Regions from separate parts of the Planomonospora sp. ID91781 genome, predicted to be linked through region 2. Evidence: riboswitches for the same ligand, from Rfam matches in the RefSeq annotation. Region 2 holds a riboswitch; each other region holds the start of a gene.
What was found. A riboswitch is a leader RNA that binds a small molecule or an ion and turns the genes downstream of it on or off. The one in region 2 is predicted to bind cobalamin.
Positions count from the first base shown of each region.

Region 1: linked by a shared signal. The riboswitch ahead of HS048_RS25680 (ribonucleoside-diphosphate reductase subunit alpha) and the one ahead of HS048_RS23815 (VWA domain-containing protein) in region 2 are both predicted to bind cobalamin.
Region 3: linked by a shared signal. The riboswitch ahead of HS048_RS22865 (cobaltochelatase subunit CobN) and the one ahead of HS048_RS23815 (VWA domain-containing protein) in region 2 are both predicted to bind cobalamin.

Region 1 is NZ_JABTEY010000002.1:1,419,679-1,423,936, reverse strand. It holds gene glmS (glutamine--fructose-6-phosphate transaminase (isomerizing)) at 1-891, shown strand, start outside; gene HS048_RS25685 (tripartite tricarboxylate transporter substrate-binding protein) at 1,072-2,019, shown strand; cobalamin riboswitch at 2,024-2,221, shown strand; gene HS048_RS25680 (ribonucleoside-diphosphate reductase subunit alpha) at 2,430-4,258, shown strand, end outside.
Region 2 is NZ_JABTEY010000002.1:1,004,608-1,008,865, reverse strand. It holds gene dop (depupylase/deamidase Dop) at 1-648, shown strand, start outside; cobalamin riboswitch at 793-942, shown strand; gene HS048_RS23815 (VWA domain-containing protein) at 1,412-3,655, shown strand; gene cobO (cob(I)yrinic acid a,c-diamide adenosyltransferase) at 3,846-4,258, shown strand, end outside.
Region 3 is NZ_JABTEY010000002.1:798,224-802,481, forward strand. It holds gene HS048_RS22865 (cobaltochelatase subunit CobN) at 1-2,490, opposite strand, end outside; cobalamin riboswitch at 2,589-2,713, opposite strand; gene HS048_RS22870 (precorrin-3B synthase) at 2,787-4,258, shown strand, end outside.

The DNA of each region.
Region 1 (4,258 bases), 420 kb from region 2:
GGCGCCCAGCTCATCGAGGAGCTGGCCCGCATCCCCGCCGACGCCGAGCCGGCCAGCGAGTTCCGCTACCGCAACCCGGTCGTGGAGGCCGACACCCTGTACGTGGCGATCAGCCAGTCGGGGGAGACCTACGACACCCTCGCGGCCGTCCAGGAGCTCAAGCGCAAGGGCGGCCGGGTGCTCGGCATCGTCAACACCGTCGGCAGCGCCATCGCCCGCGAGTGCGACGGCGGCGTCTACCTGCACGCCGGACCTGAGGTCTCCGTCGCCAGCACCAAGGCGTTCACCTCGACCGCGGTGGCCTTCGCGCTGCTGGCCCTGCACCTGGGCCGGGTGCGCGACCTGTCGCCGGCCGACGGCCGCCGGATCTGCGAGGGGCTGCGCGCGCTGCCCGACCAGATCAAGGAGATCCTCGCCCTGGAGCCGCAGGTCAAGGAACTGGCCGAGAAGTACGCCGACTCGCCGAGCATCATGTTCGTCGGCCGCGTCCGGGGCTACCCGGTGGCGCGCGAGGGCGCGCAGAAGCTCAAGGAGATCTCCTACGTGCACGCCGAGGCCTATCCGGCCAGCGAGCTCAAGCACGGCCCGCTGGCGCTGATCGGCCCGGAGATGCCGACCGTGGCGATCGTCCCCGACGACGAGCTGCTGGACAAGAACCTCACCACGCTGGGGGAGATCCGTGCGCGCGGCGGGCGGGTGCTGATGGTCGGCCACCGCGTCGCCGACCCCAAGCTGGCCGACGACTGCCTGGTCGTGCCCAAGAACGAGGTCGAGCTGGACCCGATCCTGCTGGGCATCCCGCTCCAGCTCTTCGCCTACCACGCCGCCGTCGCCCTGGAGCGGGACGTGGACAAGCCCCGGAACCTGGCCAAGAGCGTCACGGTGGAGTAGCCGGAACGCTGCGCCCGCTACGTCCCGTTCTGTGGCGGAAAGTAATGGTGCTGTAACCTAGAGTGCCAAGGGCACCCTGGGAAAGGGGCACCTATGCACCGTAGGCGGTTTTTCTGGATCACCGCGGGGATCGCGGTCGCCGCGGCGGGATGCGGGACGACGGGCGGCGCCGGACCTCCGGTGCCGGAGAGGTTGTCGGTCATCGCGCCCGCGGCCCGCGGGCGCGAGGCCGACCGGGTGGCCCGGGCGCTGGCGTCGGCGCTGACCGGCGACGGACTGGCCCGGACGGTCGAGGTGGAGAACCACCCGGGCGGGGCCGGGGCCGCCGCCCTCGCGGCCCTCGCCGCGTCGCGGACCTCCGGTGCGCCGTTCACCCGCGAGGGCGGGCTGCTGGTGGCCGGGATGCCGATGGTCGCCGGGGCGGAGACGTCCGGCGCCGCCCCGCTGGCCGAGTCCGCCACCCCGCTGGCCCGCCTGGTCGGCGAGTGGGCGGCGCTGGCGGTCTCCGCCGACTCGCGGCTGCGCTCCTTCGAGGACTTCGCCGCCCGGCTCCGCCGGGACCCCGCCGGGCTGGTGGTCGGCGGCCGGGCGGCCGGCGGCCCGGACCACGTCCTCTACGGCATGATCGGCAAGTGCCTGGGCGTGGACGCCCGCCTCCTCGAGTACACCGGGTACGCCGGGGCCGACCAGGCCGTCGAGGCGCTCGGCGGCGGATGGGCCGCCGCGATTCTGGCCCCGGCCCGCGTCCTGGCCGCCGGGCTCGCCTCGGGACGCCTGCGCGTGCTGGCGGTCTCCTCCCGCGAACGGATCGACGGGATCGAGGCGCCGACGCTCATGGAGCTGGAGGTCCGGCTGGAGTACGCCGACTGGCGCGGGCTGCTCGGCCCGGGGGAGATGAGCGCCGAGGACCGCGAGGCCGCCGTCGCGCTCTGCGACCGGATCGACGCCTCCCCGCGCTGGCGGGAACTGTGCGCGCGCCAGGGCTGGGAACGCGTGTACCTCAGCGGCGACGACTTCCGGCAGTGGCTCGCCACCGAGACCGAGCGCACCCGGGGCGTGCTCTACGAACTCGGGCTGCTGGGCTCGTCCGACACAAATTGTAGGGCCGGTTGCGCGATCCGCCCCTAGATGTAGGATCCTCCTCGTTGCTGGTTCGCCCCTGGCGGGGCGAGGAAAGAGGGAACCCGGTGCGATTCCGGGACTGCCCCGCAGCGGTGAACGGGAACGACCGCCGTCAGAGGCACTGGGGAGACCTGGGAAGCGACGGCCAGTAGGAAGCGCACGAACACGCCCGTGAGTCCGAAGACCTGCCGGTGACGCGTGGAAGGGGAGCCGGACCGGGCTCCGGGACGCCCGAGGGCGGTCCGGACCGCCCGGTGGGCGGCCCCGGCCACGCAAGCGGTCCAGGGCTTCGAGGGAGGGCCCGCGGACGAGGCGGTTCCCGCATGCCCTTCCTGCGGCCGGGATCCGCCCTCCGACGCGCGCCCGTTCCTCGAGAGCCGTACACACGGGGAATTCCAGCGCGCGAGGGGTGGCACGTGACACAGACCATGGCAGAGGCCGCGATCGGCACGGCGGGTGACGCGGCGGGCGGCGCGACCGGCACGGTGGTGACCGGCACGGCGGGTGACGCGGCGGGCGGCGCGGCGGGCGGTACGACGGCCGGCGCCGTACCGGGGGCGGGAACCGGCCCGGACGCCCGCCGGCTGGCCATCGAGGAGGCCGCCGCCCGGGTGATCACCGACCCGGAGAACTCCAGGACCGCCGCCGGGCTGCTGGACGGGCTGATCGCCGACGAGGCCGCCGAGCACGGCGTCCGGACCTTCTCGGAATCCGTCGCCGCCACCCACGCGGCCGGACTGGTCGCCGACCGGCTGGCGGAGTTCGTCGCGGCCAACGCGGCGGAGCTGGACGCGCTGGTCCGCGAGGAGACCCGGTTCGAGTACTTCGGCCTGCGCACGGTCTACGACCGCTACCTGCTGCGCCACCCGGAGACCCGCAAGGTCCTGGAGCGCCCGCAGCACTTCTTCCTCCGGGTGGCCTGCGGCCTGTCGGAGACGGTGGCCGAGGCCGCCGAGCTGTACGGCCTCATGACCACGCTGTCCTACCTGCCGAGCTCGCCGACCCTGTTCAACTCCGGCGCCCGCCGCCCGCAGCTGTCGTCGTGCTTCCTGCTCGACTCGCCGCGCGACGAGCTGGAGGCCATCTACGAGCGCTACGGGCAGGTCGCGCGCCTGTCGAAGTACGCCGGGGGGATCGGCATCGCCTGGACCCGGGTGCGCTCGCGGGGCTCGCTGATCCGGGGCACCAACGGCCACTCCAACGGCATCGTGCCGTGGCTGCGCACGCTGGACTCCAGCGTCGCCGCGGTCAACCAGGGCGGCCGGCGCAAGGGCGCCGCCTGCGTCTACCTGGAGACCTGGCACGCCGACATCGAGGAGTTCCTGGAACTGCGCGACAACACCGGCGAGGACGCCCGCCGCACCCACAACCTCAACCTGGCCAACTGGGTGCCGGACGAGTTCATGCGCCGGGTCGAGGCGGACGCGGCATGGTCGCTGTTCGACCCCAAGGACGTCCCGCACCTCACCGACCTGTACGGCGCCGCCTTCGACGCCGCCTACCGGGCCGCCGAGGAGGCCGGGCTGGCCGTGCGGCGGATCCCGGCCCGGACCCTCTACGGCCGGATGATGCGGACCCTGGCCCAGACCGGCAACGGCTGGATGACCTTCAAGGACGCGGCCAACCGCACCTCCAACCAGACCGCCCGCCCCGAGAACGTCATCCACCTGTCCAACCTCTGCACCGAGATCCTCGAGGTCACCAGCGACGCCGAGACGGCCGTCTGCAACCTCGGCTCGGTGAACCTGGCCGCCCACCTGGCCGGGGACGGGGTCGACTGGGAGCGGCTGCGCCGCACCGTCCGCACCGCCGTGCGGTTCCTGGACCGCACCATCGACCTGGGCTTCTACCCGACGCCCGAGGCCGAGGCGGCCAACCGCCGGTGGCGGCCGATCGGGCTGGGCGTGATGGGCCTGGCCGACGTGTTCTTCGCGCTGCGCCTGCCGTTCGACTCGCCGGAGGCGCTGGAGCTGTCCACCCGGATCGCCGAGGAGATCGCGCTCGCCGCCTACGGCACCTCCGCCGACCTGGCCGCCGAGCGGGGCCGGCACCCCTCCTACGGCGAGACCCGGGCCGCGGACGGGGTGCTCCACCCCGACCACTACGGCGACGGCCACAGCGACGGCCGCAGCGGCGGTCACGGGGCCTCCCGGTCCGCCGCGCGCTCGCCCGAGTGGGCCGCGCTGCGGGAGCGGATCGCGGAGACCGGCCTGCGCAACTCCCTGCTGATCGCGATCGCGCCGAC
Region 2 (4,258 bases):
GTCTCCCACGACCCCACGCTGAAGTACGAGATCAAGATGCGCGACGGCCGGAGGCTGACGGCCGTCCAGCTCCAGATGGAATACCTCGAGCTGGCCAGAAAGTACGCCGAGACCCGCAGCGGCAACGGCATGGACGAGCCCACCAAGGACGTCCTGGACCGCTGGGAGTCCGTGCTGACCCGCCTGGCCGAGGACCCGATGCAGCTGTCCGGGGAGCTCGACTGGGTCGCCAAGCTGGAGCTCCTGGAGGGCTACCGGACCCGCGACGGGCTGCCCTGGTCGCACCCGCGCCTGCAGCTCGTCGACCTGCAGTACTCCGACATCCGCCCCGACCGGGGCCTGTACAACCGCCTGGTCGCCCGGGGCCGGATGCAGCGGCTGGTGACCGAGGAGGAGGTGCAGCGCGCCGTCGAGGTGCCGCCCAGCGACACCCGCGCCTACTTCCGCGGCCGCTGCCTGAGCCAGTACAGCGAGGCGGTCGCCGCCGCCTCCTGGGACTCGGTCATCTTCGACATCCCCGGCCGCGAGTCCCTGCAGCGCGTCCCGACCCTGGAGCCGCTGCGCGGCACCAAGGCCCACGTGGGCGAGCTGTTCGACCGCTGCCGCACCGCCGCCGAGCTGGTCACCGCCCTCACCGGCGAGAAGTGAGGAACCGGAGCCGGAGGACGACCGCACGCGACCGCCCCGGGGCCTCGAGGTCACGGGGCGGTTCCGCGTACCCGGATGTGCGCCCGGACGCGGACGCGGGCGCCGCGCAGATCCGCCCCGCCCGGCGAGGGGCGTGATCTTACGAGATTGACGGGAGCGGCGGCCCCGGGATACGTTCCGGGTGTTTTGTGGCGGCGCGGGGGAAATCCGGTGAGATTCCGGTGCGGTCGCGCCACTGTAACCGGCCCTGTGGGGACGGAAGCCAGGTCACCCGGCCGCCACCGACCTACGAAAAGGGACGCGCAATCCCTGAAGGAGGTGCCCGTGAGCCGGATTCCGCCACGCCTCGACACCGGCGACGGCACGGGCCGCGTCCCCGGAGGACGAACCACTCGACGAGCGGGGACCGCGCCGCGCCGGCCTGCGGCTGCTGCCCAGGCTGGAACGGCCCGGCCGCCGTGCGGGCGCCCGGACGGCGGCGCCTGCGGACGGCCGAGGCGCTCGGCCTGCGGACCGGGCCCGGCCCGCTCCTCGCCGACCGGGACCACGGCCGCCGACGCGGCATGACGCCCGCCGAGGCCGGGACTGCCGGACCGCGGAGCTCGCCGCCCGGCTCACCGACCCGGCGGAGGCGCCCCACGGGGGCGAATCCGTGCTCGGCTTCCCCCGCCGGGTGGCCGGTCGGCTCTCCGCGGCGACGCCGGGCAGAACCGTCGCCGTCACCCGCTCCGCCCGACCCACCCGCGTGACTCACCCCGAGGAGATGCCGACGGTGCGCGACTCGCACTACCCCTTCACCGCGATCGTGGGCCTGGAGGACCTCAAACTCGCCCTGGTCCTCAACGCCGTCTCCCCGCGCGTCGGCGGCGTGCTGGTCCGGGGGGAGAAGGGCACCGCCAAGTCCACGATCGTGCGGGCGCTGGCCGCGCTGCTGCCGCCCGTCGAGGTCGTGCGCGGCTGCCGCTTCTCCTGCGACCCAGCCGCCCCCGACCCCCGCTGCCCCGACGGGCCCCACGATTCCCGTGGGCCGTCCGGGCCGGAGCCCGATGCGGCGGCCGTCCGCCCCGGTCCTCACCGGTCGTCAGGGCCGGAGCCGGGCGATGCGGCGGTCCGCCCCGCCCGGCTGGTGGAGCTGCCCGTCGGCGCCGCCGAGGACCGCCTCGCCGGCTCCCTCGACCTCGAACGCGCCCTCACCGAGGGAGTGAAGGCCTTCGAACCGGGCCTGCTGGCCGCCGCCCACCGCGGCGTGCTCTACGTCGACGAGGTCAACCTGCTCCACGACCACCTGGTCGACCTGCTCCTCGACGCGGCCGCGCTCGGCACCTGCTACGTCGAGCGCGAGGGCGTGTCGGTACGGCACGCCGCCCGCTTCCTGCTGGTGGGGACCATGAACCCCGAGGAGGGCGAGCTGCGCCCGCAGCTCCTCGACCGGTTCGGCCTCACCGTCGAGGTCAGGGCGTCGCGGGAGGTGGACGAGCGGGCCGAGGTGGTGCGCCGCCGCCTGGCCTACGACGCGGACCCGGAGGCCTTCGCCGCGGCCTGGACCGGGCAGGAGGCGGCCCTGGCCGCGCGGATCGCCGAGGCGCGGGCCCGGGTCGCCCGGGTGGCGCTGCCGGACTCCGCGCTGCGGCGGATCGCCGCCGTCTGCGCGGGCTTCGAGGTGGACGGCCTGCGCGCCGACCTCGTCACGGCGAGCGCCGCCATCGCGCACGCCGCCTGGCAGGGCCGTACCGAGGTCACCGCGGCCGACGTCCGCGAGGCGGCCCGGCTCGCTCTCCCGCACCGTCGCCGCCGCGACCCCTTCGACGCACCCGGCCTGGACGAGTCCAGGCTCGACGACCTCCTCGACGCGATCTCCGACGACGAACCGGACGGCGGACCCGGCGACGGGCCTGATGGCGGACCGGGCGGGGGGCCGGGCGGCGGACCTGCCGACGAACCGGACGGCGGCGCAGGAGGGGGCGGCCGGGACTCCGGCGGTCCCGACGGCTCCGGACCCTCCGGCGGGGCGGACGGGAGCCGGGCCTCCGGTCCCGGCGCGGACGGAGCACCGTCCGGCGGCGCGTCCGCGGACCCGCCCGGCGGGCCCGACTGCGGCACCCCGCCGCCCGGCGGACCCGGCACGCCGCGGTCCGGTACGGCGGACCCCGGCCCGGCGGCCGGGTCCTCCTCCGGAGCGGGGAGCGGCGACGCGGCACCGGAGCAGGTGGCCGAGGCCGGCCCGGCCCGCAGGGCCCGGCTGTTCACCGTGCCCGGCGTCGGAGCCGGAGCACCGGGACGGCGGTCGCGGGCCAGGACGCCCCTCGGGCGGACCACCGGTGCCCGCGCCCCCGAGGGGCGCCCCGCCTCCCTCCACCTGCCGGCGACCGTCCTGGCCGCCGCGCCGTACCAGCGGGAGCGCGGCCGGACCGGTCCGGGCCTGCTGGTGCGCCGCGGCGACCTGCGCGAGGCCGTACGGGAGGGCCGCGAGGGCAACCTGGTGCTGTTCGCCGTCGACGCCAGCGGCTCCATGGCCGCCCGCCGCCGGATGCAGGCGGTCAAGGCGGTCGTGCTCGGACTGCTGCTCGACGCCTACCAGCGCCGCGACAAGGTCGGCCTGATCACCTTCCGGGGCGCCCGCGCGGACCTCGTCCTGCCGCCCACCTCCTCCGTCGAGGCGGGCGCGGCCCGGCTGCGCGAACTCCCCACCGGCGGGCGCACCCCGCTGGCCGCCGGGCTCGTCCGGGCGGCCGAGGTGCTCCGCGTCGAACGGCTCCGCGACCCGGCCAGGCGGCCGCTGCTGATCCTGGTGACCGACGGCCGGGCCACCTCCGGCACGCTGGAGCAGGCCCACCGCGCGGCGGCGCTGCTGGCGGGGACGGCCGCGGTGGTGGTGGACTGCGAGGACGGGTACGTCCGGCTCGGTCTGGCCCGGTCGCTGGCCGCCAGGATGGGCGCCGAGACCGTGCGCCTGGACGATCTGGCCGACCTCACCGACCTGGTCCGCCGGCGGCGGACCGCCGCCTGAGCCCGGCCGCGAGCCGCAGACGGCCAGAGGCGTCCAGAGACGGCCAGAGGCTCCAGAGGAGGCCGCGGACGGCCACGGACACGGCCTCCGGACGTGACCACTCCGGACGTGACCACTCCGGACGTGACCACTCCGGACGTGACCACTCCGGACGTGACCACATAGAAGTCGACCTGCAGAAAGGCGTGACATGCCACAGGGCAGACCTGCCAGCGTGCCCGACGACGGCCTGACCACCCGGCAGCGCCGTACCCGGCCGCTGCTGATCGTGCACACCGGACCCGGCAAGGGCAAGTCCACCGCGGCCTTCGGCCTGGCCCTGCGCGCCTGGAACCAGGGCTGGCCGATCGGGGTGTTCCAGTTCGTCAAGTCCGCCAAGTGGCGCATCGGCGAGGAGCGGGCGCTGCGGGTCCTCGGCGACTCCGGCGAGGGCGGGCCGGTCTCCTGGCACAAGATGGGGGAGGGCTGGTCCTGGATCCAGCGTCCCGGCAGCGAGGCCGACCACGCCGCCGACGCCCGCGAGGGCTGGGAGCAGATCAAACGCGACCTGGCCGCGGAGACCTTCCGCCTCTACGTGCTGGACGAGTTCACCTATCCGATCAA
Region 3 (4,258 bases), 210 kb from region 2:
CGCCGCGAACCGCAGGATCCGCTCCACCAGCGCGAGGTCCGCTCCGGAGGCGGCGGCCCCCGGCGGAACGGCCGCGCCGCCCGACCCACCCGGTCCGGATACGGCACCGCCACCCGGTCCGGATACGGCACCGCCACTCGATCCGGGTACGGCACCGCCACTCGATCCGGGTACGGCACCGTTATCCGATCCGGGTACGGCACCGCCGACCGGTCCGAGGACGGCGGCGACCGCACCGGCCGCCGCGGCCGGGTCCCAGCCGCCGCCCTCCATGGCCTCGACCAGGGAGCGGGCCAGCGTCTCGGCCCCGTCGACGCCCGCCCGGTCCGCGCTGCCGTCCTCCGCCAGGCCCAGGGCCTCCCGCAGGCCGGGCAGCGCCTCGCTCCCCGCCCACATCTGGCGGGCCCGGAGCATGGCGAGCACCAGGTCGACGCGGACCTCCCCCTGCGGGGCGGCGCCCAGCACGTGCAGGCCGTCGCGGATCTGCACGTCCTTGACCTCGCAGAGCCACCCGTCCAGGTGGAGCAGGAAGTCGTCGAACTCCGCGTCGTGCGGGCGGTCCCCGACCCCCAGGTCGTGGTCGAGCCGGGCCGCCTGGATCAGCGTCCAGATCTGGGCGCGGATCGCCGGGAGCTTGGCCGGGTCCATGGCCGCGATCGAGGCGTGCTCGTCGAGGAGCTGCTCCAGCCGCGCCATGTCCCCGTAGGTGTCGGCGCGGGCCATCGGCGGCACCAGGTGGTCGACCAGGGTGGCGTGGGCGCGGCGCTTGGCCTGGGTGCCCTCTCCGGGGTCGTTGACCAGGAACGGGTAGACCAGCGGCAGGTCGCCCAGGGCGGCGTCCGGGCCGCAGGAGGCCGACAGGCCCGCGGACTTGCCGGGCAGCCACTCCAGGTTGCCGTGCTTGCCGACGTGCACGACCGCGTGCGCACCGAACCCGTCGGCCAGCCACCGGTAGGCCGCCAGGTAGTGGTGGCTCGGCGGCAGGTCCGGGTCGTGGTAGATGGCGATCGGGTTCTCGCCGAAGCCGCGCGGCGGCTGGACCATCACCACGACGTTCCCGGCGCGCAGCGCGGCCAGCACGATCTCGCCCTCCGGGTCGCGGGACCGGTCGACGAACAGCTCGCCGGGCGGCGGCCCCCAGTGCGCCTCGACCCGCTCGCGCAGGTCCGCCGGGAGCGTGCCGTACCACTCGGCGTAGGTGCGCGCGGCGATGCGCACCGGGTTGCCGGCCAGCCGCTCCTCGGTGAGCCAGTCGGGGTCCTGCCCGCCCGCCGCGATCAGCGCGTGGATCAGCGCGTCGCCGTCCTGGGCGGCCACGCCGGGCAGCTCGTCCTCGGCGCCGATGTCGTAGCCGTGCCCGCGCAGCGCGGCCAGCAGCCGCACCAGGCTCGCGGGGGTGTCCAGGCCGACGGCGTTGCCGATCCGGGAGTGCTTGGTCGGGTAGGCCGAGAGCATCAGCACGATCCGCCGCTCCGCGGGCGGGACGTGCCGCAGCGCGGCGTGCCGTACGGCGATGCCGGCCACCCGCGCGGCCCGCTCGGGGTCGGCGGCGTAGACGGTGAGCCCGTCGGCGTCGGTCTCCTTGAACGAGAACGGCACGGTGATGATCCGGCCGTCGAACTCGGGGATGGCCACCTGGGTGGCGGCGTCCAGCGGCGACAGGCCGTCGTCGCTGCCCTCCCAGGTCTCCCGGCTGCTCGTCAGGCAGAGTCCCTGCAGGATCGGCACGTCCAGCTCGGCCAGCGCCCCGACGTCCCACGCCTCGTCGTCGCCGCCGGCCGACGCGGTCGCCGGGCGGGTGCCTCCGGCCGCGAGCACCGTCACCACCAGGGCGTCGACCTGGCGCAGGGTCTCGATCAGGGCGGGCTCGGCGGCGCGCAGGGAGGCGCAGTAGACGGGCAGCGCCCGCGCGCCCGCGTCCTCGACCGCCGCGCAGAGCGTCTCGACGAACGCGGTGTTCCCGGCGACGTGGTGGGCCCGGTAGTACAGCACCCCCACGACCGGGGCGTTCCCGACGGCGTCCCCGGCGGCGTCCCCGGCGGTGTCCCGGCGGGCCTCGCGCTCCAGCACCCCCCAGGCCGGGGTGGGCCGGGGGGGTGCGAAGCCGTGGCCGGTGAGCAGCACGGTGTCGGACAGGAACCGGTGCAGCTCGGCGAGGTTGGCCGGGCCGCCGTGGGCGAGGTAGGCGTGCGCCTCGGCGCAGACGCCGCCGGGGACCCCCCACTGGCGGGACAACTCCATCAGCTCGGCGTCGGGCGCCTGCTCGCCGCCGAGCACGACGACGGGCCGGGGCCCGGCGAGCAGGGCGTCCAGGCCCTCCTCCCAGGCGCGGCGCCCGCCGAGCAGCCGGACCACGACCAGGTCGGCGCCCTCCAGCAGCGGCGGCAGGTCCGCGGCGGCGAGCCGGGCGGGGTTGCCCAGCCGGTAGGCGGCGCCGCTCGCCCGGGCGCTGAGCAGGTCGGTGTCGGAGGTGGAGAGCAGCAGGATCACGCGGCACGTCCCTCGGGACGGGGGCACGGCGAAGGGCGCACGGAGACTCTTCCTCCCTCGGGGTCCTCGCCCCGGGTCGTCGGCGGACGCGAGGGCCGGAGTCTCCTGGCTCCCGGATCGACGCTCCCCCCGGCCTTCCCGTCCGCACGCGGACAGTGGCCTGGTTGGGGGTCGCTCCCCGGTCACAGTGGCGGGACCGCGCCGGATTCGCACCGGCTTCCTCCCATTGCCTTCGCTCGACCATGAGCGTACGGCAGTTCGGTCGTCCGGAGGAACCCGGCGTTAGCATCCTCGGCGTGACCGTTCCCGACCTCTCCGGAAATCCCGGCATGTCCGGCTCCCCCGATGTGCCCGGCGGACTCGGGCTTCCCGCCCCTTCCGGCGCACCCGGCGGACCGGGGCCCTCCGGAACTCCCGGCCTGTCCGGCTCCTCCGGCGCGCCCGGCCGTCCCGGACCCCCTGACGCGTCCGGCGCACCCGGCTCCTCCCGCGCCTCCGACGGTCCCGGCTCCTCCGGCGTGTCCGGCCTTCCGGGCCGGTCCCGGTCCGACGCGTGTCCCGGAGCGCTGCAGACGCACGCCGCCGCCGACGGCGGGCTGGCCCGGATCCGGGTTCCCGGCGGCCGCCTGCCCTCGACCCGGCTGCGCGAGCTGGCCCGGGCCGCCGCCGAGTGCGGCACCGGCGTCATCGAGCTGACCTCCCGGGCGAACGTCCAGGTCCGCGGGCTGGGCGAGGAGTCCGGCTTCGCGGCGCGGATGGGCGAGGCGGGCCTGCTGCCCTCGCCGACCCACGAGCGGGTCCGCAACATCCTGGCCTCCCCGCTGACCGGCTGCGACGGCCGCGGGCTGCTCGACGCGGGCCCGCTGGTCGCCGAACTGGACCGGTCGCTGTGCGCCCGCCCGGAGCTGGCCGCCCTGCCCGGCCGGTTCCTGTTCGCCGTCGACGACGGCCGCGGCGACGTCGCCGGGCTCGGCGCCGACGCGGGGATCCTGCCGCTCGCTCCCGACCTGGTCGCGGTCCTCGTCGCGGGCGCCGACAGCGGCCTGCGCGTCCCGGTGTCCGAGGCGGTTCCCGCGCTGCTCGCGGTGGCCGGGGCGTTCCTGGCGGAGCTCGCGGGTTCGGGGACCGCCGCCTGGCGGATCGGGGAACTGCCCGGCGGTCCCGGCCGGGTCGTGGCACGCCTCCGCGCCGAGGCGGCCGGCTCGGCCGTCGCCCTCGCGGGCGCTTCCGCGGCCGCCCCGGTGGAGACCCCCGCGGACGCCGCGGCGCCGCCTCCCGCGACGGACGCCGGCGTGGGCTCCGGGCTCGGCCGGCCGGTGGCGCCGCACCCGGTCACGCACGGACCGGTGGGCGTCATCGAGCCGGTCCGCGGGCGCGGGGACCGGAAGGAGGCCGGAGACGGAGACGGGGGCGGGGATCCCGGTGACCGGGTGGCCCTCGGCGTCGCGGTGCCGCTGGGGCGGCTGACCGCGGCGCAGGCGGAACTGCTCGCCGGGCTGGCCGACGAGGTACGGCTCACGCCGTGGCGGGGGGTGGTCGTGCCCGGTCTGACCCGCGCGGAGGCGGCGGAGGCGGCCGTCCGGCTGGCGGACGCCGGGCTGGTCACGGACCCGGACTCGCCGTGGACCGGCGTGAGCGCCTGCACCGGCCGCCCGGGCTGCGCCAAGTCCCTCGCCGACGTCCGGGCCGACGCGGCCTCCGTCATCGGCCTCGTGGAGGCGGACGCCGCCTCGCGTTCGATGAGATCGCCGGGCACCGGTACGCTCCC